Regions from separate parts of the Pseudomonas sp. SZ40 genome, predicted to be linked through region 3. Evidence: predicted binding sites of a transcription regulator. Region 3 holds the regulator's gene; each other region holds the start of a gene.
What was found. The regulator FliA, encoded in region 3, starts transcription of late flagellar genes. The targets are predictions, from matches to a motif close to CTAAAGTTTNNNNNNNNNNNGCCGNTAA.
Positions count from the first base shown of each region.

Region 1: a site for FliA is predicted at 6,379-6,406, ahead of ACT9T4_RS24435 (methyl-accepting chemotaxis protein). Genes of this name have one in related genera too.
Region 2: a site for FliA is predicted at 7,190-7,217, ahead of ACT9T4_RS18150 (flagellin). Genes of this name have one in related genera too.

Region 1 covers NZ_JBQWIF010000049.1:25,465-35,236, forward strand. The annotation lists tRNA gene ACT9T4_RS24410 (tRNA-Arg) at 251-327, opposite strand; gene gabD (NADP-dependent succinate-semialdehyde dehydrogenase) at 676-2,124, shown strand; gene gabT (4-aminobutyrate--2-oxoglutarate transaminase) at 2,382-3,662, shown strand; gene ACT9T4_RS24425 (HDOD domain-containing protein) at 3,801-5,015, shown strand; gene ACT9T4_RS24430 (FAD-dependent oxidoreductase) at 5,208-6,284, shown strand; gene ACT9T4_RS24435 (methyl-accepting chemotaxis protein) at 6,473-8,038, shown strand; gene ACT9T4_RS24440 (glutamine synthetase family protein) at 8,373-9,737, shown strand.
Region 2 covers NZ_JBQWIF010000024.1:41,273-51,044, reverse strand. The annotation lists gene ACT9T4_RS18165 (FkbM family methyltransferase) at 1-721, shown strand, start outside; gene ACT9T4_RS18160 (glycosyltransferase family 2 protein) at 718-2,118, shown strand; gene ACT9T4_RS18155 (glycosyltransferase) at 2,192-7,054, shown strand; gene ACT9T4_RS18150 (flagellin) at 7,312-8,472, shown strand; gene ACT9T4_RS18145 (flagellar protein FlaG) at 8,553-8,933, shown strand; gene fliD (flagellar filament capping protein FliD) at 9,012-9,772, shown strand, end outside.
Region 3 covers NZ_JBQWIF010000048.1:6,141-15,912, reverse strand. The annotation lists gene flhB (flagellar biosynthesis protein FlhB) at 1-16, shown strand, start outside; gene sodC (superoxide dismutase family protein) at 59-580, opposite strand; gene flhA (flagellar biosynthesis protein FlhA) at 836-2,944, shown strand; gene flhF (flagellar biosynthesis GTPase FlhF) at 2,960-4,267, shown strand; gene fleN (flagellar synthesis regulator FleN) at 4,363-5,193, shown strand; gene fliA (RNA polymerase sigma factor FliA) at 5,190-5,933, shown strand; gene ACT9T4_RS24145 (chemotaxis response regulator CheY) at 6,085-6,459, shown strand; gene ACT9T4_RS24140 (protein phosphatase CheZ) at 6,479-7,267, shown strand; gene ACT9T4_RS24135 (chemotaxis protein CheA) at 7,279-9,537, shown strand; gene ACT9T4_RS24130 (protein-glutamate methylesterase/protein-glutamine glutaminase) at 9,580-9,772, shown strand, end outside.

The sequences.
Region 1 (9,772 bases), on a different contig from region 3:
GATGGCGCTTGTGCGCCTAGAGTTGGTCGGGCTTCCACACCCGGTCACTGATTTTGCAGCGACGCACCGACTATAGGCCCGCGGAGCTGGCCTGGCAACGTCAGCTGAAGCCTGCCCTGCCATGAATAGACGCCAGGTTCGAGCGGCGGCATTGGAGAAGCGAGAACCCCAGAAACGACAAAGCCCGCACTTGGCGGGCTTTGCGGGGTGTTCCCTGAGCATCCGTGTTGGATGGAGGGTAACAACGATCTGGCGCACCAGGCGGGATTCGAACCCACGACCCCTGCCTTCGGAGGGCAGTACTCTATCCAGCTGAGCTACTGGTGCGTTGCGGGGCGCAATCATACGCATGTCGCTGGCGTGCGTCCATGCTGCTGGTGGGGCTCGTCTGGCGGGTGGGGAAGGCGGGCTTCGGCTATAAAGAGGGGCGGTGCGAATGCCGATGATCGGCTGGGTTGTTAATTTTCTCGAACGGCCTATTGCCCTTTAACCCTGCTGATCTTAGGATCTGTTTGATATTTCAAACGGTGCATGTGGTTACGCTGAACTCTGGGCGTTACACCCCGTTCGAACGGCCAGGCAGTGGCTAATCTGTCGCTCTACCCATACCTGGGTTCGCTCCCAGCTTCTTTCGTCATCTTCTGGTGCCGTGGTGCCAGGATAGAGGAGACCGCCATGCAACTGAAAGACGCTCAACTGTTCCGCCAGCAGGCTTTCGTCAACGGTGCCTGGGCTGATGCCGACAGCGGCCAGACCATCAAGGTGACCAACCCGGCCACCGGTGACGTGATCGGTACCGTGCCGAAGATGGGTGCGGCCGAGACTCGCCGTGCCATCGAGGCGGCCGACAAGGCGCTGCCGGCCTGGCGTGCTCTGACTGCCAAGGAGCGTTCCGCCAAGCTGCGTCGCTGGTATGAGCTGATGCTGGAGAACCAGGACGACCTGGCGCGCCTGATGACCATCGAGCAGGGCAAGCCACTGGCCGAGGCCAAGGGCGAAATCGCCTACGCAGCGTCCTTCATCGAGTGGTTCGCCGAAGAAGCCAAGCGCGTCTATGGCGACACCATCCCGGGGCACCAGGCCGACAAGCGCCTGATCGTCATCAAGCAGCCGATCGGCGTTACCGCGGCCATCACGCCGTGGAACTTCCCGGCCGCGATGATCACCCGCAAGGCCGGCCCTGCGCTGGCCGCTGGTTGCACCATGGTGCTCAAGCCGGCTTCGCAGACGCCGTACTCCGCTCTGGCTCTGGCCGAGCTGGCCACCCGTGCCGGTATCCCGGCTGGCGTGTTCAGCGTGGTGACCGGCAGCGCTGGCGACATCGGCAGCGAGCTGACCGGCAACCCGATCGTACGCAAGCTGTCGTTCACCGGCTCCACCGAAATCGGTCGCCAGCTGATGGCCGAGTGCGCCCAAGACATCAAGAAGGTGTCGCTGGAGCTGGGTGGCAACGCGCCCTTCATCGTGTTCGACGATGCTGACCTGGACAAGGCCATCGAAGGCGCGATCATCTCCAAGTACCGCAACAACGGCCAGACCTGCGTGTGCGCCAACCGCATCTACGTGCAGGACGGCGTCTACGATGCCTTCGCCGAGAAGCTCAAGGTCGCGGTCGAGAAGCTGAAGATCGGCAACGGTCTGGAAGACGGCACCACCACTGGCCCGCTGATCGACGAGAAGGCCGTGGCCAAGGTCAAGGAGCACATCGAGGACGCCGTTTCCAAAGGCGCCAAGATCCTCTCCGGCGGCAAGGCCCACGCTCTGGGTGGCACCTTCTTCGAGCCGACCATTCTGGCCGACGTACCGAAGAATGCGCTGGTCTCCAAGGACGAAACCTTCGGCCCGCTGGCGCCGCTGTTCCGTTTCAAGGATGAAGCCGAAGTGATCGCCATGGCCAACGACACCGAGTTCGGTCTGGCTTCCTACTTCTACGCCCGTGACCTGAGCCGCGTGTTCCGTGTGGCCGAGGCGCTGGAATACGGTATGGTCGGCATCAACACTGGCCTGATTTCCAACGAAGTGGCGCCGTTCGGCGGCATCAAGGCCTCGGGCCTGGGCCGTGAAGGTTCCAAGTACGGCATCGAGGATTACCTGGAAATCAAGTACCTCTGCCTGAGCATCTAGGTAGTCGCTACTGCGCTTCGGTGATGCTGCGTTGGCGGGGCCGGGAAAAATGCTCATTGGCAACAGCCAACTCCGCTTTTTCCCGGCCCCGCCGCCTTGCCTGACCTTCGCTCGCTACGCTCCGATAGTGCGTGAAAGCAAAAATAGTCCCTGTGATCGGGGCGAGTGTTGCAGTCGATCATCGTATGCTGCGACGGCGCTGACCCGGTCATTTCATCCTTGAACCACACCGACGATGAGCGGTGAATGAGGAAGCCATGAGCAAGACCAACGAATCCCTGCTGCAACGCCGCCAAGCCGCCGTACCGCGTGGCGTCGGCCAGATCCACCCGATTGTCGCCGAGCGCGCCGAGAACGCCACCGTGTGGGACGTCGAAGGCCGTGAGTACATCGACTTCGCCGGCGGTATCGCCGTACTGAACACCGGCCACCTGCACCCGAAAGTGGTCGCCGCCGTTCAGGAACAGCTGACCAAGCTGACCCACACCTGCTTCCAGGTGCTGGCGTACGAACCCTACATCGAGCTGTGCGAAGAAATCGCCAAGCGCGTACCGGGCGACTTCGCCAAGAAGACCCTGCTGGTCACCTCGGGCTCCGAAGCCGTCGAGAACGCCGTGAAGATCGCCCGTGCCGCTACTGGCCGTGCTGGCGTGATCGCCTTCACCGGCGCCTACCACGGCCGCACCATGATGACCCTGTCGCTGACCGGCAAGGTGGCGCCGTACTCCGCCGGCATGGGCCTGATGCCTGCCGGTGTGTACCGCGCCATCGCGCCGTGCGAGCTGCATGGCGTCAGCGAAGACGAGTCCATCGCCAGCATCGAGCGCATCTTCAAGAACGATGCCCAGCCTCAGGACATCGCCGCGATCATCATCGAGCCGGTGCAGGGCGAAGGGGGCTTCTACGTCAACTCGCCAGCCTTCATGCAGCGCTTGCGTGCCCTGTGCGACCAGCACGGCATTCTGCTGATCGCTGACGAAGTGCAGACCGGCGCTGGCCGTACCGGTACTTTCTTCGCCACCGAGCAACTGGGCGTCGTGCCGGACCTGACCACCTTCGCCAAATCCGTCGGCGGCGGCTTCCCGATCTCCGGCGTCAGCGGCAAGGCCGAGATCATGGACAAGATCGCTCCCGGTGGCCTGGGCGGCACCTATGCCGGTAGCCCGATCGCCTGCGCCGCGGCCCTGGCCGTGCTGAAGGTGTTCGACGAAGAGAAGCTGCTGGATCGTTCCAACGCCGTGGGCGAGAAGCTCAAGGCCGGCCTGCGCGACATCGCTGCCAAGCACAAGGTGATCGGTGACGTACGTGGCCTGGGTTCGATGATCGCCATCGAGCTGTTCGAAGGCGGCGACCACAGCAAACCGGCTGCCGAGCTGACGGGCAAGATCGTCGCCAAGGCGCGCGACAAGGGCCTGATCCTGTTGTCGTGCGGCACCTACTACAACGTGGTGCGCTTCCTGATGCCGGTCACCATCCCGGACGCCCAGCTGGAAAAAGGCATCGCCATCGTTGCCGAGTGCTTCGACGAACTGGCTTAAGCCACGCCGTTGAAAAGGACCCGCTTCGGCGGGTCTTTTTTTGCCTGCGTTTGCCTGCGTTTGCCTGTCGGGCTGCGGCAGAGCGCTCGCTGACCTGTCTATACTGAGCCTCTTACACCTATGTGAAGAGGTTCATGGATGTCTGCAGCGGCCAGCGCACCGGAAGTTCTCATCGCCGATACCGATCCGTGGACGGCCGATCTGCTCGAGCAACTGGTGCTCGACGTGCGCTGCGACGCCGTGGTGATCCGTGTCAGCGATGGCCAGGCGGCCATGGCACGCTGCAAGCGACGTTTGCCGGAACTGGTGATCGCCGACAGCGAGCTGCCGGGTGTCGATGGCCTGGAGTTGCTGCGCCAGTTGCGCCGCCACCCGCGTACTCCGGCGTTGCCGTTCATCCTCATCAGCGGCCGCCTGGATGCCAACAGCGTGCGCGCCGCCAAGCCGCTGGCACCCACCGCCTATCTGGCCAAACCCTTCAACGCCGAAGCACTGCGCCAGCGCCTGGCTGGGCTGTTGCTCAGCGAGGGCGAGGAGCTGCTGTGCCCGATTCGGCCGCTGCTGGTGAACCGTCTCGAAGATTACCTGGACGCCATGCGCGAAGAAGGGCAGGGCGCGCCGCTATTGGCCTCGGTGCGTGACTCGGTCAGCCAGTACCTGAACAGCAGCGAGCCGAGCCTGCGTGAGCTGGAGCAGGTGTTCACCCGTGACCCGCAGATCACCGCCTGCCTGATCGCCGCCGCCAACAGTGCCGCTCACCACAACGGCTCCCCCTGTCAGACCCTGGCCCAGGCCCTGCCGCGCCTGGGGGTGGCACGCACCCTGAATCTGGTGCTGGGGCTTTCCGTGCAGCGCAACGCCCGGCTCAGTGACCCGCGCCTGGCCGAGCAGGGCGTGCGCACCTGGGCCGCAGCCCAGCGCAGTGCCGAGGTCGCTCACTGGCTGGCCTGCGAACTGTCGCTGGATGCCGAGCTCTGCTACACCGCCGGCCTGTTGCACAACATCGGCGAGCTGGCACTGTTGCGCTGCATGCAGGACTGGCAGGACGCTGGCGGCAGCCTCAGTGATGAGGAAATCGAACAGGCCATCCGCCTGCGCGCCGCCAGTTTCGGCTCGGCGCTGCGTATCCGCTGGCGCCTGCCGTTCGGGCTGCGCGAGCTGGTGGCGGCCTATTACAGCCTCAACAGTGGGGTGTTTTCCCGCGAAGCGCTGGTGCTCAACCTCGCCGGGCATGTGGTCGCGCTCGATGCGTCGCAAAGCCCCAGCGAGCTGCGCGAGGCCCGCTGCGTGCGCCTGTTGCGCCTCGACCCCGGGGTGCTCGAGCGGCTGCCTGCCCAGGCATCCGCCGCATGATTTCGGCATAAATCGCGCTGTAAAAATGTGTCGAAAGCCTGCCCCAAGCGTCTGTTCTCTTGCTCGAAACGGCTCGCTGCCGCCATGCTCGGGGAGCGCCGGATCATTCCGGGCGCGTTTCGGTCAAAGCTCGCTCTGCTTTTCGCAGCGCGGCTTGTCGCTCTGCTCAGGCTCACAAGGATATCGGTGTAGATGACTGACTACGATCTGTTGCTGGTAGGCGCAGGCCCGGCCCATCTCGGGGTTCTGCGGCGCTGGGCGCTGATCGAGCGGCCGGTGGGTCGCATCGCCCTGGTGGCCAGCGCCGCGCACACCTGGTACGCCGGCATGTTGCCGGGGCTGGTAGCGGGGCGTTACAGCGCCGAGGACTGCCAGATCGGCCTGGCCGCGCTGTGCCAGGCTGCCCAGGTCGAACTGATCGTCGCGCCGGTGGCTGCTCTGGATGCCGCCACGCGGCAACTTAGCCTGGGCGATGGCCGCGTGCTGCAGGGCAACTGGCTGTCGCTGAATGCCGGCGACCGGGTCGCCTGCCCGCCCCGCGAGGGCGACGCGATGGATGTGCTGGCGGTGAAGCCGGTGGACAGCTTCATCGCTGGCTGGCAGGCCTGGCAGCGCGAGCCTCAGCCTCTGGCGATTCTCGGTGGCGGCGTGGCCGGGGTGGAAATGGCCCTGGCACTGGCCGATCAGGTACCGCAGCTGGCGCTGTTTTGCGGCGAGCCGCTGCTGGCTGGCCACTGTGCCGGGTTGCGGATGCGCGCCTGGGGCCATCTGCGCATGCGCCGGGTGCAGGTGCGCGAGCATTGTCCGATCAGCCGCATCGACGGTGATTGCCTGATCAGCGGCGACGCGGCGGTGTGGCGTGGCGGTCGGCTGCTGCTGGCCAGCGGCGCCCAGGCATTCCCGTGGATCGCCGACAGCGGCCTGAGCTGCGATGGCGATGGTTTCGTGCACACCGCGCCGACCCTGCAGAGCCATTCCCATCCGCAGATTTTCGCCGTGGGTGATTGCGCCAACCTGCCTGGCGTGCGCAAGAGCGGCCTGTATTCCATGCGCCAGGTGCCGGTGCTGGCCGCCAACCTGAGCGCGGCACTGCGTGGCGGGCCGTTGCGCGACTTCAAGACCAGCGGCCAGCGCCCGCTGCTGCTGGCCAGTGGCGATGGCGGTGCCTTGTTCGGCTGGCGTCAGTGGAGCGCCGGCGGGCAGTTCTACGGGCGCTGCAAGGACTACTTCGACCGCGCCTTCGTCAAGCGTCACAGCCTCAAGCGCTGATCGGCACTCTCCCGGAAGTCGACCCTCTGCTACCAAAGTGCCATAGCCCGGCGCATGATGAGATGGTCAACTCGGCCAGGCGGCTGCCGCGCCTCTACAGATACGCCCTGCGCTGCCGATGAGCTGAAACAAGGCTCGGCGCTTGCTGCGCCCGATATCCCGGCACCATAAAAACAATGAGGTTCGCCATGGGTTCTGGTTTTACGCATGACCGGCTGGCATTGGCCCTGCACGTGCTCGGCCTGCTCGCGTTGCTGGTGGTCTGGCAACAAGTGCACCTGCCGACCTATCTTGGCGTCATCGCGCTGTTGTCGCTGGCCCTGTGGCCGTGGCTCGGGCCCTGGCGCAAGGTTGCTGCGCCGCCTGCCGACGCCGCGCCGGCGGCCTCGCTGGATGAGCTGAGCCAGAGCCTGTCGCAGCACACCTGCCATAACGCCCTGTCGGCCGCCCAGGTGGCCTTCACCGTGCAGCAACTGGCCGGCAAGCTGCAGTCGCAACTGGCGGCGGTCGAACAGATCGGCGAAGGTGCCCACGCCGTGACCCGCACCGAACAGAGCAACGCCGAGCGCGCCGGCCAGACCCTCGGTGCGGCGCAGACCGTGCGCACCAGCAGCGCCACCGGCCAGGCCGAGCTGCAGCAGGCGATCAGCCGCATGCAGCAGCTCAGCGCCCAGGCCGCCGCCAGCCGCGAGCTGATCGATGGCCTCGGGGCGCGTACCGAGCAGATCGAGCAGGTCACCCAGGTGATCCAGTCCATCGCCAGCCAGACCAACCTGCTGGCGCTCAACGCCGCCATCGAGGCTGCCCGCGCCGGTGAACAGGGCCGCGGCTTCGCGGTGGTCGCCGACGAGGTGCGCAGCCTGGCCGGGCGTACCGCCACCGCCACGGGGGAAGTCGGGCAGATGGTCGCCGATATCCGTCAGCAGAGTTCGGCGGTGGTCAACCATATCCAGCGTCAGGCCGAAGAGCTGGAAGCTGCCGCCCGACAGATCGAATTCACCGGTGAGCAACTGCGCGGCATCGCCGACCTGGCGGCCGATGTCGACACTCAGGTGGCGCAGATCAGCGCCGGCACGGCGAGCAACCACGAACACCTGGCCGAGCTGCTGGTGGCGGTCGAGCAACTGCGCGGCGACGTGCGCAGCAGCGAGGATCAGACCCGGCAACTGGGCAAGGCCGCCGAACAACTGGTCGGCCAGGCGGAAAGCGTCAGCGAACAGTTGGCCAGCGTCGGCCTGGACAGCTATCACCAGCGCATCTACGACCTCGCCCTGGAAGGCGCCGCCGCGATCGGTCGGCAGTTCGAGGCGGATATCCAGGCCGGGCGCATCAGCCTGGCGGATCTGTTCGACCGTCAGTACCAGCCGATTCAGGGCAGCTTCCCTGCCAAGTTCCGCACGCGCTTCGACAGCCATGCCGATCAGGTGCTGCCCGCCATCCAGGAGCCGCTGCTCAAGCGCCACGAAGGCCTGGTGTTCGCCATCGCCACCACGCCGGAAGGCTACGTGCCGACCCACAACGAGGCGTTCAATCATCCGCCCACCGGTGACCGCGCCGTGGATACCGTGAAGAGCCGCAGCAAACGGATGTTCAACGACCGCACCGGCATCCGCTGCGGCAGCCACAAACAGCGCCTGTTGTTGCAGACCTACATGCGCGATACCGGCGAACTGATGCACGACCTGTCGGTGCCGATCCATGTGCAGGGCAAGCATTGGGGAGGCCTGCGACTGGGCTATAAACCCGAGCCGTGACAGGCCATTGTTTAGCCGCTGGCTATCTGAAGGTGCGGTAATAACAATTTAACCTGACTATGGCGGCGTGCGAGCCTCGCTGGCATGTCTATCCCGGTCTGCACCTTTGCCCCAGCCATCGCCCTGCCAGCCCTGCGCTCGCGGGGCCGGGCGCCCGAACCCACGGGGCTGCCGCAGACCCTCGCCTTCTGGGCACTCTGGCATTGTCGCCACGCCCGCCCGCCGGATGTTCTTCTGGTCTTCTGATGACACCCATGGCCGCCTGTGCGGCCGAGAAGTCGATCCGGGCCCACTGTCCGCCGTGACGGTCGCCCGTGGCCCATGAGAAGCCATCATGCAATTCGCGCCCTTGCAGGACGCCGAGGATTTCCTCGCGCAGAACCCCGATATCGAGCTGTTCGAACTGTTCATCATCGACGCCAACGGCGTGCCGCGCGGCAAGCTGTTGCACCGTGACGAACTGCTCGCCGTTTACCGCAGCGGCCGACCGCTGCCGAGCACCATCCTTGGTCTGAGCATCAACGGTGATGACGTCGAGGATTCCGGGCTGGTCTGGGACGTCGGCGACATCGACTGTCGCGCCTATCCCCTGGCTGGCAGCCTGGTGCGCCTGCCCTGGCGGCTGATCCCCACGGCGGCGGTGCAGGTCAGCATGCACCCGCAGGACGGCATGCCGGCCAGCATCGCCGACCCGCGCCATGTGCTGGTGCAGGTGATCGAGCGGCTGCAGGCCGAGGGCTTTCACCCGGTGATGGCCTGCGAGCTGGAGTTCTACCTGCTCGATGCCAAGCGCGACGCCCGTGGCCACCCGCAGCCGGCCCTGGATGCCGATGGCGGGCGGCCGCGCAGTACCCAGGTCTATGGCCTGCGCGAGCTGGAGCAGATCGAGCCGTTTCTGGCTGACCTGTACGCTGCGTGCAAGGCCCAGGGCGTCCCCGCACGCACGGCGATTTCCGAATACGCGCCGGGGCAGGTGGAGATCACCCTGGAGCATGGCGATGCGTTGCAGGCCATGGATCAGGCGGTGCGCTACAAGCGCCTGGTCAAGGGCGTGGCGCATCGGCATGGCATGCAGGCCTGCTTCATGGCCAAGCCGTTCGATCATCTGGCGGGCACCGGCATGCACATGCACGTCAGCCTGAACGACGCGGCGGGCCGCAACCTGTTCGCCAGTGAGGCACCCGCAGGGACCCCGCTGCTGCGTTACGCGGTGGGCGGCATGCTCGCCAGCCTGCTCGACTCACTCCTGCTGTTCTGCCCCAACGCCAACTCCTACCGGCGCTTCCAGGCCAACAGCTACGCGCCGCTGGCGCCGACCTGGGGTGTGGATAACCGCACCGTGAGCCTGCGCGTGCCGGGCGGCCCGGCGTTCACGCGGCATATCGAGCACCGTATCTGCGGCGCCGATGCCAACCCCTATCTGGCCGCTGCGGCGATCCTCGCCGGCATTCACCGTGGCATCCGCGAAGAGCTGGACCCCGGTGAGCCCGTCGAAGGCAACGGTTATGCCCAGGCCAAGACCCTGCTGCCCACCGATTGGCTGACCTCGCTGTGCGCGCTGCAGGCCTCGACCTGGGCGCCCGAGGCCCTGGGGGCGGAGTTTCTGCACGTGTACCTGGCGGTAAAGCGCGAGGAGCAGCGGCGCTTCATGGGGGAAGTCGGCGAGCAGGACTGGCGCTGGTACCTGAATCAGGCGTGAGCTTGCACAACATGATTATCGTGGCGCGCTCAGGC
Region 2 (9,772 bases), on a different contig from region 3:
TACGCTGATGAACTTCCGCGCGTATGAGCCGGCTGAAACTGAATTTCTCAAAGCGATTACAGAACCGAATGGAGTCATTCTGGACATCGGTGCCAATTGCGGTTGGTACTCCCTCGCATTGGCCAAACATTGCCCGTCTGCTCAGGTTCATGCTTTCGAGCCAATTCCGCATACCCATGAGATCCTTGAGCGCAATATTCGCCATAACCGCCTCGGTAATATTGCTGCGCACCGATTGGCCTTCTCCAATCAGGAGGCTATCCTGGAGTTCCTCTATACACCCAACTGCTCCGGTGCCACTTCTTTGGCGCGAGTCGGGCAGCCTGGTAGTGAGGATAGTTTGGAGAAAATCTTTTGCGCAACCACAACTCTCGATGCGTTCTGCTTGCAGCACGGTCTTGCCCCCCAGATCATCAAGTGCGATGTGGAAGGAGCGGAGCTCATGGTGATCCAGGGAGCAGAAGAAACGATCGCCACCCACAGGCCGGTGATTCTTATCGAGTTGCTGAGAAAGTGGGCCAAACAGTTCAACTATCATCCCAACGACATTATCGAAAGGCTCGGCGAGCATGGCTACCAAGCATTTACCGTAGGTCCCATGGGGTTGAATGCTTTTTTAAGCATCGATGAGAATACAGTCGAAACGAATTTTATCTTTCTGCACGCGCAGCAGCACAGCCATATTCTTGCCGGAGCCTATATGCCGCGGGTTGTGCCATGAGCCTGTCAGCACCCCCTCTTACAGTTGCGCTGCTGACATACAACCGTCTGCACTATCTCAAGGAGTCCATTGCTGCAATTCTTGAGCAAAGCTATTCAGAGTTCGAGCTTCTGGTACTAGACAATTATAGTACTGACGGCACAGCAGAGTTTGTTCTCGGTTTGCAAGACCCGCGAATTCGCTATGTCAGGAATGCCTCCAATCTTTCTTCTGTTGAGTTCAATTGCCGCTCCGCGTATCACATCGCCTCCGCGCCGCGGGTCATCGTGACCCATGACGATGACATCATGGAAAACGATATGCTGGAGCGGCAGATGCACTTTCTTGATCACAATCCCGAGGTGCGCCTGGCATGGGTTCGTGTCAGCGACATCGATCAAGACGGTCGCCCAATTGCTCAAAACACAGCCATCAAGCGAGTGAACCGTATATTTGGCGCTGGTGAATATATCACCAGCTTCCTCAGGGAGCGGCTGTGGCCGATGCCTAGTGGAGTGATGCTGGTGCGTGCCGCGTTGCCGGGTTTCTATTCGGTGGACGCTTATTTGCGCAGGGCGGTGTCGCCGGGCAACCCGTTGGATGCTGCCGGTATCGAGGATGTGCTGATGCCAGCACGAATCAATCGGCGCCATGCAATCGGTTACCTCGATCAGCCGTTGCTGCGCCGCCGGGTGCACACCGATCAGTTTTCTCACGCAGCCAGCCTGTCGCGGCCCGGTGTCTACCTGTATCGGGACTTGAAGCGCATCGCCCGGGGTGTGCCGGGTCTGGAAGCCGAGGCACTGCATTTCGATGCATGCACGGTGCGTTTCGACATTCAGGAGGCCATCACCACCCAGCAGGCAGAACGCGTCGGATCGCGTTTGAGCGCTCGTGTCGGCAGGGTAGCGGCGAAGCTGAAAGCGAACAGACAGAGTGCCCCCGATGCCTGTTTGGCGGGGCTGCCGATCATATTGCTGGACTACCTGCTGGTGTCCAAACAGCCAGCCGACGAGCTGGGCAACTTGAACGCCGACAACCATGCTAGTGCCACGGGCACGTTATTGGCATGGGCCAGACAGCGTGCTCATTTCCCGCGAGCCAACGTGCTAGCGGCACTGAACGGCAGGCGCATCGTCCTGTTCGGCAGCGCCTTCGTGGCCGCGCTGTTGATCCTGGAGGCGAAAAAAGGCGGTCATCAGGTCATCGCGTGTGTGGACTCCAACGTCAATCGACAGGGCAGGGCGTTGCTTGGGGTGCCCATTCAGCCGCTCGTCTGGATGCGTGACCACGTCAAAGCCGAGGATGCCGTCGTGATCACCTCCGAACGTGACCACGAACATTACATCGCGGCGCTTATTCAGCAAAACCTCTCGACGCAGGCCTGCATCGTTTCCTGGAAAGAGTTGGTTGGATGAGCGTCAACACACTGATTCATTGGGCGCCTCGTCGCAGTGCACGCGCGCGAGCCGTAACACTTGGAGAGATGGCATGACGGATTGGACTTTGATCGCGGGAGGACGCAGCACCCAGCGGCCTTGGCAGGTAGGTATCGTAGGCATCGATCCCGACGATCAGCAGGCGTTTTTGCTTTCCGATACCGACTGGAGCGAGTTGCAGCGACGTTTGCCGCTGCACCCCCTGCAGGCGTATGGAGCTGGCAACGGGCTGCTGTTCGAACGTGCATCTGACGCGCACCTCCATTGCGATGGCGTTCTACTCATCGCCTTGGCGCGCCAAGGCCAGCCGAGCCTTGAGCTGGCTCCACAATGGCGGCGTTATCTACTGCTCGGCCATGCGGACCAGCGCAAGACGTTGGTCGATGAAACGCAGTTCGCCGCGATTTTTACGCCGACCAAGACGCCGTTCTTCGACGAGCGTGTGGTCAGTGTCGATGTGTTGGTGGTGCCCGAACCTGCGCGGGCTACTGCTTCAGCTTGGCCTATCGAGCGCAATTCAGACGAGCGTGATCATTCCCGTCTCTATCACTGTTCGGCTGATTATTGGCTGCTCCGGGTGACCGCTGCCATTGCTTCTGATGCGGCGAATGAACTCGCTGTCCAGCCACTCATCAGTGTGGTCATTCCCACCTATAACCATGGTCGCTATCTCGCGCAATGCGTCAAGTCGGTACTCGATCAAGGGGTGGACGGTATCGAGGTGCTGGTACTGGATAACGCATCGACGGACGATACGCCGGAGGTCATGAAGGCATTCTCTGCCGATTCCCGGGTTCGTTATGTCCGTAACCGGTACAACTATGGCCCCGGCTACAACTGGCGAAACGGGCTGTGGATCGCCCAAGGGCGCTACTTCACGTTCCTATCTGCCGATGACTTCTTCAATTCAGGTCATCTATCTCGTTTGCTTCCCGTTTTGGAGGAAAAACCCAATATTGCAGTGGGTTATACCGGGATCAGATGGGTCGATGGACAAGGGCAGGCGCTGAATCAGCCTCGGCACCCTGGATACCGCATTTCGGATTATTTCGGTGGTCGCAATGAAGTTGCCGATCTGCTGATCCATGATCTTTACATGACGCCATCTGCGGTGATCTATCGCCGTGAGGCCTTTTGCAAGACCTGGAATCCCGGCAAGACCTATGGGGCCGGAGATTGGGAAATGGTCGTGCAGATGGCCGAGCGTTACCCCGACTTTGCCTATATCGATATCCCTGGCGTCAGTTACCGCTGGCATGGCGCGCAGGAATCGAGCAGTTTCTACGCATCTAACCAACCGCTAGAAGGCCATCTCGCAATAGTCGAAGGTGTCTTTGAGCGCAATGCGCAGCAGCTGCTCAAGGGGCGAGAGCGAGAGGTGTTAGCACACATCGAAAGGCGTATGGCGCTATATCCTCAGGAACGCCATACGCCATTGGGCGAGCGAGCAAAGCGTTTGTGTGAGCGGCTACAGGCCCAAGCCATGCGAGGCGAGTATCCACTCTTTTCCATTATCCTCACGACCTACAACCGACCCGATCTGCTCAAGGATGCCCTTGACAGCATCGCGAGGCAGACCTTGAAGGATTTCGAGGTCATTCTCGTGAATGACCACGGAGAAGGTGTCGAGTCGCTCCTGAATCAGTACTCCTGTTGTATTACCTACTTACGCCAGGGCCGCAATACGGGGCCTGCTGGGGCGCGCAACGCAGCCCATCGCCTGGCTCGCGGTCAGTACCTGGTCTATCTGGACGACGACGACATTTTTCTGCCAGAGCACCTTCAGGTGCTGGCGAGTGGGCTACAGGAGCATCCGGGGGAGGTGGTGTACAGCGACGCTTTGTTCATTGCCGAGCGACTCGAGAACGGGGGGCGCCACATTCTCAACCAGGAGAGTCGTTATACCCATGGTGATTATTCACGTGAGCGCCTGCTGGTAGACAACTACATTCCGGTCAATACCTTTGCCTGGCCGCGTTCCGTGGCTTTGGAGGTCGGCGACTTCGACGAGACCTTGTCAGGTCTGGAGGACTGGGATTTTCTGCAGCGGCTTGCCGCTCGGTTGCCTTTCCATCATCTGCAACAGGAAACCGTGCAGGTACGCATGCGCGCTGACGAGTCGGCTCCCGCTCGTCGCTCTGAGCAGGCGCTCAAGGACTATCCGTCGTTGTACCGGGAAATTTACCGGCGCCACAGCGACACCGGCAGTGCCGCGGTGATTGCAGGCAGGGCAGCGCTGCTGCAGCGTCTTGGAGGTGATGTCGACGTTGTCCGCACCACGCCAAGCATGCTGGCTTGGCTGAAAAAGCGCACGTTGACACCCACTCAGAAAAAACTGGTGGATGAGCGCCTGCAAGGTCAAGGTGAGGCGGCACACTTCGGTGTTCTGATTCTGGACTTGCAGGGAGATAGCGCAGCGTTGGCGCTAACGCTTGCCTCTCTGCAAAGCACCCGCGAGAACTATGAGAACGTGCAGGCGTTCGTGCTGAGCTGTGCTGAAGAAATTCCGAAGTCTTCAATAACCTCTCAGACCGTAGCGGTGCGACCCGATCAATGGATCGTGCCTCTCAACGAGATGCTGCAGGCCTCGTCTTTCGACTGGTGCGTTCTGGTTCGTGCAGGGGACGAGCTGACACCCTCAGGCCTTATGATGGCCGGGCTGGAGTTGCTTACAGCTCCTGATTGCCGTGCAATCTACTGCGACGAAATGTTTCGCCAGGACGGGCAGTTGGCTGCTGCGTTGCGCCCTGCTTTCAATCTTGACTATCTCTTGAGTTTCCCGGCGGGAATGGCCAGGCATTGGTTGTTCCGCAGGGATGTCGTGGTGGCGGCTGGAGGGTTCGACCCTGCCTTCGAGCATGCCCCGGAGCTGGAGCTGATTCTCAGGTTGATCAACGAGGGTGGCCTCGATGGCTTGGGCCATGTGGCTGAACCCTTGCTGATCACAGAGGCGCCTGCGCTTGCCGACAACGAGGCCGAACAGCAGGCAATCACCCAGCATCTGCAGCAGCGTGGCTACTCGTATGCGGCTGTAGCCTCGGCGAAACCGGGGCGCTACAGAATCGACTACGGTCATGGGCAATCGCCTCTCGTATCCTTTTTGATTCTTCCTGGCGAGCGCCTCGAACACCTGCAGCGCTGTGTAGAGAGTGTGTTTGAGAACACCCGCTACTCGAACTACGAATTGCTGTTGATTCAGCATTCTCTCCAGGCAGAAGAGATCGGTGCATGGCTCAGTGCGTTAGCCTCGCTTGGCGAAGCCCGTGTCAGGGTACTGCCTGCCAGTAGCGAGCTGCTGGAGCCTCAGGCGCTGCTTAATCAGGCTGCTCAGCAGGCTTATGGAGACTACCTGCTTCTGCTCTCAACCAATGCGGCTGCGATCAGTGATGACTGGCTCGATGAGTTGCTGAACCATGCGCAACGTCCGGAAGTGGGCTGCGTAGGCGCCAAGCTTCTGTCGGCCGATGGAAAAATCGCTCAGGCTAGCCTGATCCTGGGGCTCCAGGGGCCGCTGGGCAAGCCGTATGCTGGTGAGGCGCTGGATGCGCCTGGTTATATGCAGCGCTTACAGGTGGTACAGAACAGCAGCGCCGTGGGGCATGACTGCCTGCTGGTGGAAAAAGCGTTGTACCTGCAATTGGGGGGGCTGAGCGAAAGCGATGTACCCCTGCGCTACGCAGGGGCTGACCTATGTCTGAAAGCGAGACAGGCCGGTTATCTGACGGTGTGGACGCCGTTCTCCCAGTTGATGCTTGACCCAGCAGACCTGACCCGGGGCAGCACAACTGAGCACGATGCCATGTATGCCAAGTGGCTGCCCGTGCTGGCACGGGATCCTGCCTACAACCCGAATTTCTCCCTCTCTCAGCCGGGTGGGTTCAGGCTGGCCGATACTGCCCTGTCATGGCGGCCATTGGCGTCGTGGAAACCTTTGCCAACGGTGCTCGCTCACCCGTCCGACAACTATGGTTCGGGGCACTATCGAGTGATCCAGCCATTTAGCGCCTTGCAGCAGGCGGGGCTGGTCGAAGGAGGATTGTCCCCAGGCCTCATGCATGTGACGGATTTGGAGCGCTACGAGCCTGATGTCATCATCTTGCAGAAACAGATTGGTGATGAGCGCTTCGATGCGATGCGCCGCATGCAGGCATTCTCACGCGCACTAAAGGTCTACGAGCTCGATGACTATCTGCCGAATCTGCCGGTAAAAAGTATTCACCGTGCTCAGATGCCGAAGGACATTTTGAAGTCCATGCGCCGCGGGTTGGGCTATGTGGATCGCTTCGTCGTGTCGACTCAGGCACTGGCAGAGGCTTGTAGTGGTTTGCATGATGACATCCGGGTTATCGAGAATTGCTTGCCTCCTGCCTGGTGGAAAGGGCTTGTCACTTCGCGCATCCGCTCGCGGAAACCGAGGGTTGGCTGGGCGGGAGGCGTGGGGCACACCGGCGACTTGGACATGATCGCCGATGTGGTAATCGCGCTGGCCGATGAGGTCGACTGGGTGTTCATGGGCATGTGCCCGGAAAAACTGCGGCCCGCTGTCAAGGAGATTCACCAGGGGGTAGACATCAATGCCTATCCGCAGGCACTGGCAGCGCTCAACCTGGATCTGGCAGTGGCCCCATTGGAAGAAAACCTGTTCAACGAGTGCAAGAGTAACCTTCGCCTGCTCGAGTATGGCGCTTGCGGATTTCCAGTGGTCTGCAGTGATGTGCGCAGCTACCAGGGAAATCTGTCGGTAACCCGTGTGAAGAACCGTTATCGGGACTGGGTAGATGCAATAAGGATGCACCTTGCCGATCTGGACGCAACGGCCCGTGCCGGCGATATGTTGCACCAGCAGGTCATGCGTGACTGGATGCTTGAGGGAGACAACCTGATTGCCTGGCAAAAAGCGTGGTTGCCTGACTGAGGTGTCGATGCTCTGGCGCGGATTTATTGTCAGGCTCAAGAATTCAAAACAAGCGCCGATATGATGTTCAGGCGGAAGTTGAGGGGTCATGGCTCCAGGGTTGTCAAGGGAGCCGCAAAAAAATCAACTTCTCTCCTAAAGCTTCGCAGATTCAGGTCGATAAAGAGTATGAAAGCGAACTCAATGTTGCCTGAGCATTGCAGGCCAGAGTCGCAAGCCCAGGCAAACACGTTAGTGTCCGATGGAGGACAAACATCATGGCTTTGACCGTAAACACCAACATTGCGTCGTTGAACACTCAGCGTAACCTGAACACCTCGTCCAACGCGCTCAACACCTCCCTGCAGCGCCTGTCGACCGGTTCGCGCATCAACAGTGCCAAGGACGACGCGGCTGGCCTGCAAATCGCCAACCGTCTGACCAGCCAGGTGAACGGCCTGAACGTTGCGGTGAAGAACTCCAACGACGGCATCTCCATGGCGCAGACCGCTGAAGGCGCACTGCAGCAGTCGACCACCATCCTGCAGCGTATGCGTGACTTGTCCCTGCAGTCGGCCAACGGCTCGAACAGCGAAGGCGAGCGTAAAGCACTGAACTCGGAAGTGACCGAGCTCAAGAAAGAATTGAACCGTATTTCCAACACCACCACCTTCGGTGGCAAGAAACTGCTGGATGGCAATTTCGGCACCACTACCTTCCAGGTAGGTAGCGCGGCCAACGAAACCATCAGCGTAAAAATCGACGAAATGAGCACGTCGTCGCTGAAGGGCAAGTACTACGAAGGCTCAGTGGCTGCTGCTACTGGTACCGCTTCCGCTTCGGGCACCGTTACCGTTGCCGGCACTGTGAATGGCACCGACTTCTCTGTTGAAGTCAGCGTGGCTAGCGGCGCGACTGCTGCTCAGTTCAGCCAGTCCGTTGCAACTGCCATCAACGATGCGAACATCGGTGTAGGTGCGTTCGTGGATGATGCTGGTGTGACCACGCTGGTTTCTGGTCAAAACACCGAAGGCACCGCCAACGCGCTGTCTGCCCTCAGTGTCAGCGGTTCTGTTGCCGGCATCACCAACGGTGGTTATACCGCCGCGGCAGCTGTCACCGAAACGGAGATGACCAACATCGACGTCAGCACCGTACAAGGTGCCCAGGAGTCGGTAATCGTCATCGACCAGGCTATCCAAGCGATCGACAAGCAACGTGCCGACCTCGGTGCCGTGCAAAACCGCTTCGAGAACACCATCGGCAACCTGCAGAACATCGCAGAGAACGTTTCGGCTGCACGTGGTCGGATTCAGGATACGGACTTCGCGGCAGAAACCGCGAACCTGACCAAGAACCAGATCCTGCAACAGGCCGGTACTGCGATCCTGTCTCAGGCCAACCAGCTGCCGCAGGCGGTGCTCAGCCTCCTGCAGTAAGCCAAGTCGGCTAGGCTGCTCTAAACTCCGGGGGGAAGTGCATAGCGCTTCTCCCCGTTTTGCCTTGCGAGGTAAAAGAAATGGACATCGCAATAAATAGTTTGTCGCCAGTACTGGCAAAGCCCACAGGTACGTCTGTACCTGCTGCGTATGCCGGGGCGGCAGCTTCTTCAGAAGCGTCTAGTGACCAGCCTGCTGTGCGTCAGGGGCAGGCCGCGGCTGAAGATGCGGGGCAGATGTACGAGCAGGTGGATAATGCTGTCACGTCCATCCAGAGTTTCGTACAGAACATTCGGCGTGATCTCAATTTCAGCGTCGACGACTCGAGCGGCAGGGTTGTGGTCAAGGTCACCGACCGTGCTTCAGGTGATGTCATTCGCCAATTGCCGTCTGAAGAGGCATTGCGTTTGGCAGAGAGTCTGGAAGAGGTGCGCAGTCTCCTGTTCAAGGCCGAGGCCTGACATGGCTCGGTTTTTGAATGCAGGATGGGACTGAATGAACTTTCACGCATGAGCGTCAATATCGTGACGGAGTAGATTATGGCTATTGGTGGAGTTTCGACAGGCATCAACTCAGGGCTGCCCATCTCTGATTTGGTTACGGCGATGGTCAACGCCGAGAAGGCGCCCAAGGAAGCGCAGCTGGCGCGCCTGTCGACGTCGACGACCACCAAGCTGTCCGGCTTGGGGCAACTGAACAGCGCGCTCGGCGAATTCCAGACCTCGCTCAAGGATCTCAACAGTGCGACGCTGTTCGAGAAACGTACTGCCACGTCATCCAACGCCAGTGCGCTGACGGCCACTGCCGGTAAGACGGCATCAGCTGGCAACTACCAGGTGACCGTGGACAGTCTCGCTTCGGCCAGCAAGGTAGCGACGAAAGCTCTGGACGGCACCTTCAAGAGTGGAGCTGGCGACGAGACGCTGAGCGTCAAGCTCGGCGAAAGCGGTACCGCTATCGATGTGAAGATTACCGCAGGGTCTGACCTTGCCAGTATTCGTGACCAGCTCAATACCGCGTTGAAGGGGAAGGGTGTAACCGTCAGCACGATCAACGATCCTGCCAGTGGCAAGTCTCGCCTGGTTTTCAGTGGTAACGAGACGGGCGAGGGCAAGGACGTCATCGTTTCCGGCAGTGGCGATCTTGCCGGTCTCAGTGTCGATGGTCGTAACAAGCTCGCTACGGGTGATGACTCCGCTGCCGGATTTATCGTCCAGGCGGCCAATGCCAAGTTCTCCATCGATGGTCTTGCGCTTACCAGCCCGACCAACTCGATCAAGGGTGCGATCGCTGACGTCAG
Region 3 (9,772 bases):
GCGGCGCGACGAGTAAGCGCACACCACGAGCCACGGCTCGCGATGTGCGCCAGTGCTGTTACTTGATGACGCCACAGGCGACACGAGCACCACCACCGCCCAGCGGTTTCGGGTGGTCGGCATGGTTGTCGCCGCCGGCATGCACCATCAGCGCCAGATTCTTCAGTTCGTCCACGCTCTTGATGCGGGGTGCCAGCACGGGCTGGTTGGCCTTGCCATCCGCGGTGACCAGCAGGGCAGGGAGGTCGCCGAGGTGGCCATCACCCCAGGGTAGGCCATGTTTGCCGGTGTTCTGCGGGTCCCAGTGGCCGCCAGCGGCTTCGGCAGCTGACGGCTGGCCGTCCTTGGGTGCCGGATCGCAGCTGGGCTTGCCGTGCACGTGGAAGCCGTGCACGCCGGGTTCCAGGTCATGCAGTTCGGGGGTGAAAACCACGCCGTAGGGGCTCTGGCTGATCACCACCTTACCCACCGAGCTGCCTACGCCCTTGGCGTCCACGGCGTTGAGGTCGACCGTCAGGTCGGCGGCCTGCAGGCTTGCAGCGCAGCAACTGGCCAATGCGGCCATCATCCAGCGTTTCATACGTGACTCCTCGAGCATGGAAAAACGGGGGGCGAAACCACCGCCCACAGGGTGTGGACTCGTGTTTGCCGGCGGGGTTCGTGTTTTCGTCTCGCCTCGGTGCCGCTCACGGCACTTCTCATGGGCCTCGTAGCCCAGTCATTTCGCGCTTTTCGAAGAGTTGGAAAGGTTCTTGCAAACACCGGCAGCAAGGGCGTTCAGGCGTCAAAAGATTGAATAAGCCGGGGTAACCAAGTGGCAGTAGATCGCGCACAAATGATTGGCGACGTTCGCAGCAACCTTTCCGGGTTGCGCAACGGCAATCTCGGCATCCCGCTGTTGCTGCTGGTCATGCTCGCCATGGTCATGCTGCCGATTCCGCCGTTCCTGCTGGACGTGCTGTTCACCTTCAGCATCGCCTTGTCGATCGTCGTCCTGCTGGTGGCGATCTACGCGCTGCGGCCGCTGGACTTCGCGGTGTTCCCGACCATCCTGCTGGCCGCGACCCTGCTGCGCCTGGCGCTCAACGTCGCCTCCACGCGTGTCGTGCTGCTGCACGGCCAGGATGGCCATGACGCTGCCGGTAAGGTGATCCAGGCCTTCGGTGAAGTGGTGATCGGCGGTAACTACGTGGTCGGTATCGTGGTGTTCGCGATCCTCATGATCATCAACTTCGTGGTGGTCACCAAGGGTGCTGGGCGTATCTCCGAAGTGAGCGCGCGTTTCACCCTGGACGCCATGCCCGGCAAACAGATGGCCATCGACGCCGACCTCAACGCCGGCCTCATCGATCAGGTCGAAGCCAAGAAGCGCCGTACCGAAGTCGCTCAGGAAGCCGATTTCTACGGCTCCATGGACGGTGCCAGCAAGTTCGTTCGCGGTGACGCCGTCGCCGGCCTGCTGATCCTGTTCATCAACCTGATCGGCGGCATGGCCATCGGCATGCTGCAGCACGGCCTGAGCTTCGGCGAAGCCGGCCGCATCTACACCCTGCTGACCATCGGTGACGGCCTGGTGGCGCAGATCCCGTCGCTGCTGCTGTCCACCGCTGCCGCGATCATGGTGACCCGGGTTTCCAGCTCCGAAGACATGGGTGCCCAGGTCAACCGTCAGATGTTCGCTTCGCCCCGTGCGCTGGCGGTGTCCGCGGCCATCATGATCGCCATGGGCCTGGTGCCCGGCATGCCGCACATGTCCTTCATCAGCCTGGGCCTGGTGGCTGCCGGTGCCGCCTACTGGATCGCCAACAAGCAGCGCAAGACCAAGGAAGCCGAAGTTCAGGAAGTGCAGCGCCAGCAGGAGTTGCTGCCCGCGCAGCGTGCTCAGGAAGTGAAGGAGCTGGGCTGGGATGACGTGATGCCGGTTGACATGGTCGGCCTGGAAGTCGGTTACCGGCTGATTCCGCTGGTCGACCGCAACCAGGGCGGGCAACTGCTGGCGCGGATCAAGGGCGTACGCAAGAAGCTCTCTCAGGAGATGGGCTTCCTGATGCCGTCCGTGCATATTCGCGACAACCTGGATCTGCAGCCCAACGCTTATCGCCTGACCCTGATGGGGGTGAGCGTCGCCGAGGCCGAGGTGTATCCGGATCGCGAGCTGGCGATCAACCCGGGTCAGGTGTTCGGCACGCTCAATGGCGTCGCCGCCAAAGATCCGGCGTTCGGCCTGGAGGCCGTCTGGATCGATCCCGGTCAGCGCGATCAGGCGCAGTCGCTCGGTTACACCGTGGTGGATGCCAGTACCGTGGTCGCCACGCACCTCAATCAGATTCTGCACAAGCATGCCCACGAGCTGCTGGGCCACGAGGAAGTCCAGCAATTGATGCAATTGCTGGCGAAAAGCTCGCCAAAACTGGCAGAAGAGCTGGTTCCTGGCCTGATCTCGCTGTCGACCCTGCTCAAGGTGCTGCAGGCGCTGCTGCAGGAGCAGGTGCCGGTGCGCGACATCCGTACCATTGCCGAAGCCATCGCCAACGTCGCGCCACGGAGTCAAGATCCCGCCGCCATGGTGGCCGCAGTACGTGTCTCGCTGGCCCGTGCAATCGTGCAAAACATCGTGGGACTAGAGCCGGAGCTGCCTGTGATCACCCTTGAGCCAAGGTTGGAACAGATATTGCTAAATAGTCTTCAGAAGGCCGGTCAAGGCTCCGAGGATGGCATCCTCCTGGAGCCTGGCATGGCCGAGAAGCTGCAACGTTCCCTGGTGGAAGCAGCGCAGCGTCAGGAGATGCTTGGCAAGCCGGTGATTCTGCTGGCGGCCGGGCCGGTTCGGGGAATGCTCTCGCGTTTCGCCCGGTTGGCCGTCCCGAGCATGCATGTTCTGGCGTACCAGGAAATTCCGGACAACAAGCAGGTCACCATCGTTGCGACGGTGGGGCAGAACTAATCGAGGGTACGGGCCATGCAGGTCAAACGCTTTTTTGCCGCCGATATGCGCCAAGCCATGAAGCTGGTTCGTGATGAGCTGGGCGCTGACGCGACCATCATCGGTAACCGCCGAGTAGCGGGTGGCGTGGAATTGACGGCCGCGCTCGATTATCAGGTTGCGCCCCCTCCGGCGCGACAAGCCAATCCGGCGCTGGAGGCCGAGCTGCGCAAGACTCAGTCGCGCATCGCTTCCGCCCAGGCCGAACTGACCACCCGTGCGCAGCTCGATGCCGGCAAGGATCGTCAGATGTTCGCCGAAGCGCCTGCTGCCGCGCCAGTCGACAGCCTGGACGCGGTACTCGAGCGTCAGCAGAAGAAGCCGGTCTCGGCTTCGGTCGATCAGTCTGCCCTTGAGTCCATGCGCTCCGAATTGCATGGCCTGCGTGAGTTGATCGAAATGCAGATGGGCTCCATGGCCTGGGGGCAGCTGCAGGCTCGTCGCCCGCAACAGGCCACCCTGTGGCGTCGCCTGCAACGCATGGGCCTGCCTGGTGAACTGGCGCGTACGCTGCTCGATCGCGTTGCCTCGCTGAGCGATCAGCGTCAGGCCTGGCGCATGGTGCTTGCGCACCTTGCACACTCGATTCAGACGCCCAAGCAGGAGCCGATGGAAGAGGGCGGCGTGATCGCTCTGGTTGGCCCGGCCGGCATGGGCAAGACCACCACCCTGGCCAAGCTCGCAGCGCGCTACGTACTCAAGTACGGCGCCACGAACATCGCTCTGGTGAGCATGGACAGTTACCGCATCGGTGCCCAGGAGCAGCTCAAGACCCTTGGCCGTATCCTTGGCGTATCCGTGACCCACGTCGATCCTGGTCAGTCACTGACTCAGGCGCTGGCACCGCTGGTGCGCAAGCGCGTGGTACTGATCGACACCGCCGGCTTGCCGGCCAACGATCCGGCGCTGCGCATGCAGTTGGAGACGCTGGCGAGCCGCGGTGTCAACGCGCGCAATTACCTGGTGCTGGCGGCTACCAGCCAGGCGCAGGTGCTCAAGGCGGCCTACCACAGCTACAAGCGCTGTGGGCTGGCTGGCTGCATTCTGAGTAAACTGGACGAAGCGACCAGCATGGGCGAGGTATTGGGTCTGGCTATTAGCCACCGTCTACCGGTAGCCTATCTGGCAGATGGTCCGCGGATCCCGGACGACGTTCATGTGCCGCGCAGTCATCAGCTGGTCAGCCGTGCCGTTGGCCTGCAGGCCCCGGATGAGCCGAGCGAAGACACGATGGCCGACATGTTCGCCGGGTTGTACCAAGACCCGGCACGACGTGCAGGATGAACAGGCAGGTGTGGCGAAGTGCTGGTTGTGCTCGCCACGGCAGCGCACAATGGCCCTAAGGCTTAAAGCGAAGTTAGATAAGGTGTGTAGATAACATGGGTATGCATCCCGTACAGGTGATCGCGGTGACCGGCGGCAAAGGCGGCGTTGGCAAGACCAATGTGTCGGTGAATTTGTCGCTGGCGTTGGCGGATCTCGGTCGGCGCGTAATGCTCATGGATGCCGACCTCGGTCTGGCCAACGTCGACGTGCTGCTCGGCCTGACGGCCAAGCGCACCCTGGCCGATGTCATCGACGGCCAGTGCGAACTGCGAGACGTGGTTCTGCAGGGGCCTGGCGGCATTCGTATCGTTCCCGCGGCCTCCGGCACCCAGAGCATGGTGCAGCTCACGCCCATGCAGCACGCCGGCCTGATCCAGGCCTTCAGCGACATCAGCGACAACCTCGACGTCCTGATCGTGGATACCGCCGCCGGTATCGGCGACTCGGTGGTGAGCTTCGTGCGCGCCGCCCAGGAAGTGCTGGTGGTGGTGTGCGATGAACCCACCTCGATCACCGATGCCTACGCGCTGATCAAGCTCCTCAACCGTGACCACGGCATGAACCGTTTCCGGGTGCTCGCCAATATGGCGCACAGCCCGCAGGAAGGCCGTAATCTCTTTGCTAAGCTGACCAAGGTGACCGACCGTTTTCTGGATGTCGCGCTGCAGTACGTGGGCGCGGTGCCGTACGACGAATCGGTACGCAAGGCCGTACAGAAACAACGTGCGGTGTATGAGGCGTTCCCTCGCTCGAAGTGCGCGCTGGCGTTCAAGGCGATTGCCCAGAAGGTGGATGCGTGGCCACTGCCGGCCAATCCGCGAGGCCATCTGGAATTCTTCGTTGAGCGCCTGGTGCAACAACCGACTGCAGACACGGCTGTATGACGACAGCCTCTGGACTCCGTATGTACAGCAAGGCAACAGCACGAGATTCACAGCATCAGTTGATCGAACGTTACGCGCCGTTGGTCAAGCGCATTGCCTATCACCTGTTGGCGCGGTTGCCCGCCAACGTGCAGGTGGATGATCTGATCCAGGCCGGGATGATCGGTCTGCTCGAGGCATCGCGCAAATACGACGCCGGCAAGGGCGCCAGTTTCGAGACGTTCGCCGGCATTCGCATTCGTGGCGCCATGCTCGATGAGGTCCGCAAGGGCGACTGGGCACCGCGTTCGGTACACCGCAACAGCCGTATGGTCAGCGACGCAATCAGAAAAATCGAAGCCAGAACGGGGCGAGACGCTAAAGATCAGGAGGTTGCTGCCGAACTCCAATTGAGTCTCGAAGATTACTACGGCATTCTTGGCGACACTTTGGGCAGCCGCCTGTTCAGTTTCGACGACCTGTTGCAGGAAGGCGAAAGCGGCGGACTGCAGGAAGACACGAATTCTTTGCACCATGGGCCATCGCATGAACTGGAAGACGATCGTTTCCAGGCCGCGCTGGTGGATGCCATCAGCAACCTGCCGGAGCGTGAGCGGTTGGTGTTGTCGCTGTATTACGACGAGGAATTGAACCTCAAGGAAATCGGCGAGGTACTGGGAGTGAGTGAGTCGCGGGTCAGCCAATTGCACAGTCAGTGTGCCGCGCGTTTACGCGCGCGGTTGGTGGAATGGCGCGCATAGGGAAATTTCAGGCGCTGGACATACACAGTGGACGCAGCAAAGCCGGGCGCAATAGGTTTGCGGCGTTCCGCCAGGCCGGTTTCACGATTTATAAGCGCTTTGGAATGCCGAGGCGTTTTAGGACTGTACGGAGGTCGACTTGGACAAGAACATGAAAATCCTCATCGTCGATGATTTCTCGACGATGCGACGGATCATCAAGAACCTCTTGCGTGATCTGGGGTTCACCAACACCGCGGAGGCCGACGACGGCACCACCGCATTGCCGATGCTGCAGAGCGGTAGCTTCGACTTCCTGGTGACCGACTGGAACATGCCGGGCATGAGTGGCATCGATTTGCTGCGCGCAGTGCGTGCCGACGAGCGCCTCAAGCAGATGCCCGTGCTGATGGTTACGGCAGAAGCCAAGCGTGATCAGATCATCGAGGCCGCCCAGGCCGGTGTGAACGGCTATGTGGTCAAGCCATTCACTGCCCAGGTGCTCAAGGAAAAGATCGAGAAAATCTTCGAGCGGGTCAACGGCTGATGTCTGCCGCGAGGTTGTTATGGAACACGATGATTCAAAAGAGGCCGACCTCGAGTCGACCCTGAAAAGCAATGCCCGCCAACTGGTCAACAGCCTCGAACAAGGCAACTTTGGCGAAGCGGTACAGCTGATCAACGAACTGAACAAGGCGCGCGACCGTGGTCTTTACCACGAAGTCGGCAAGCTCACCCGTGAGCTGCACAACGCTATCGTCAATTTTCAGCTCGACCCGCGCATGCCTCACGCCAAGGAGGTCTCGCAGATCTCCGATGCGACCGAGCGGCTCAATTACGTCGTGACCATGACCGAGCGTGCAGCCAACCGCACCATGGATCTGGTCGAGCAAAGCGCGCCGCTGGTCAACGACCTGAGCAGCGAAGCCGATGCCCTGAGCGAGGATTGGGGGCGCTTCATGCGTCGTGAAATGGGCGCTGACGCGTTCCGTGAACTGGCCAAGCGCATCGAGCTGTTTCTGGCGCGCAGCCAGCGTGACAGCAGCAAGCTGTCCGGGCATCTGAACGACATTTTACTGGCGCAGGACTATCAGGACCTGACCGGGCAAGTGATCAAGCGTGTCACGCAACTGGTGACCGAGGTCGAGAGCAATCTGCTGAAACTGGTGCTGATGGCCAGTCAGGTGGACCGCTTCGCGGGTATCGATCACGACCACGAAGAGCTGCGTGCCGAGCAAAACAAACAAAAACCTGCGTCACATGGTGAAGGTCCGCAGATTCATGCCGATAAGCGTGATGACGTTGCTTCTTCCCAGGACGACGTCGACGATTTGCTGTCCAGCCTGGGATTTTAGGAGCACGTCATATGAGCTTCGGCGCCGATGAAGAAATCCTCCAGGATTTCCTGGTAGAGGCCGGCGAGATTCTCGAGCAGTTGTCCGAGCAATTGGTAGAGCTGGAAAGCCGCCCGGACGATATGAACCTGCTCAACGCGATTTTTCGGGGATTTCACACGGTAAAAGGCGGTGCCGGTTTCCTTCAGCTCAATGAGCTGGTGGAGTGCTGTCATATCGCCGAGAACGTGTTCGACATCCTGCGCAAGGGTGAGCGTCGCGTCGACTCCGAGTTGATGGACGTGGTGCTCGAGGCGCTGGATGCCGTCAATGGCATGTTCGCCGAAGTGCGCGAGCGCGCCGAGCCGACGCCTGCATCTCCCGAGCTGCTGGCCGCCCTGGCGCGTCTGGCCGAGCCGGCCAGTGCCCAGCCGGCGCCAGTTGCCGCAGTCGCTGCGCCAGTGGCTGCTGCTGTCGCCGAGCCGGTGACAGCCGAAGCCTCGTCGGATATCACCGACAGCGAGTTCGAGCAGTTGCTCGACGCCCTGGGTGACGAGCCGCAGCCGCAAGCCAGCGCCTCTGATGATGAAATCAGCGATGACGAATTCGAGTCGCTGCTCGACCAGTTGCATGGCAAAGGCCAGTTCGCAGCGCCAGCAGCGGCTGCTGTCCAGGCGCCAGCGCCTGTGCCTGTGCCTGCTCCGGCCAGCGCTGCGAGCAGCGCCAGCGGCGATGACATCACCGATGACGAATTCGAAGCCTTGCTCGACCAATTGCATGGCAAGGGCCAGTTCGTGGCTCCTGCGGTGGAAGCGCCGGCACCGGCTGCTCCTGCCGTATCCGCCAGCTCCGCGGCGCAGAGCGACGAAATCACCGATGATGAGTTCGAAGCGCTGCTCGATCAGTTGCATGGCAAAGGCAAGTTCGTCGAGCCGACACCGGTCGCTCCCGCTGCTGCCGCTCCTGCCCCCGCAGCCGCTGCGGCCCCAGCGCCGAAGCCGACAGCCAAACCCGCTGCGCCGGTAGCTGCCAAGGCTACGCCGGCACCAGCACCAGCACCTGCGGCCAAGGCAGAGCCGGCCAAGGCAGCGGCTGCGCCGGCCGTTGCTGCACCAGCCAGTGAAGCGGAAACCACCGTGCGGGTCGACACCGCGCGTCTGGACGAAATCATGAACATGGTCGGCGAGCTGGTGCTGGTGCGTAACCGCCTGGTGCGCCTGGGGCTCAACAGCGGCGACGAGGCCATGTCCAAGGCCGTGTCCAACCTCGACGTGGTCACCGCGGATCTGCAGACGTCGGTCATGAAGACCCGCATGCAGCCGATCAAGAAGGTCTTCGGGCGCTTCCCGCGCCTGGTTCGCGACCTGGCTCGCCAGTTGAAGAAAGAGATCAATCTGGAGCTGGTCGGTGAAGAGACCGATCTCGACAAGAACCTCGTCGAAGCCCTGGCCGACCCGCTGGTCCACTTGGTGCGCAACGCGGTCGACCACGGCGTGGAAAGCCCGGAAGAACGCGAGGCCGCTGGCAAGTCGCGTACCGGGCGCGTGGTGCTGTCCGCCGAGCAGGAAGGTGACCACATCCTGCTGATGATCACCGATGACGGCAAGGGTATGGATGCCGACGTGCTGCGCAGCAAGGCCGTGGAAAAGGGCTTGCTGGACAAGGACGCCGCCGATCGCCTGACCGATCTGGAATGCTACAACCTGATCTTCGCCCCCGGTTTCTCGACCAAGACCGAGATTTCCGACGTGTCCGGCCGTGGCGTCGGCATGGACGTGGTGAAGACCAAGATTTCCCAGCTCAACGGCACGGTCAACGTGTTCTCGCAGAAAGGTCAGGGTTCGAAGATCGTCATCAAGGTGCCACTGACCCTGGCGATCATGCCGACGCTGATGGTGATGCTCGGCAACCAGGCGTTCGCCTTCCCGCTGGTCAACGTCAACGAGATCTTCCATCTCGACCTGTCGCGCACCAACGTGGTCGACGGCCAGGAAGTGGTGATCGTTCGCGACAAGGCATTGCCGCTGTTCTATCTCAAGCGCTGGCTGGTCAGCAAGGCTGCCCACGAAGAGCAAGGAGAAGGCCATGTGGTGATTCTCACCGTCGGCAATCAGCGTATCGGCTTCGTCGTCGATCAACTGGTCGGCCAGGAAGAGGTGGTGATCAAGCCGTTGGGCAAGATGCTGCAAGGCACGCCTGGCATGTCGGGTGCGACCATCACCGGCGACGGGCGCATCGCCCTGATTCTCGACGTGCCAAGCATGCTCAAACGCTACGCACGGCGTATCTGATCGTCCGCGGCGCGGCCTCTGCCGTGCCGCTTAGGAGTGTTTATGGTTGTCAAGGTACTGGTGGTCGACGACTCCGGCTTCTTCCGCCGCAGGGTTTCGGAGATCCTCTCGTCCGATCCCAACATCACCGTGGTCGGCACGGCCACCAACGGACGTGAGGCCATCGATCAGGCGCTGGCACTCAAGCCGGACGTGATCACCATGGACTACGAGATGCCGTTGATGGACGGCATCA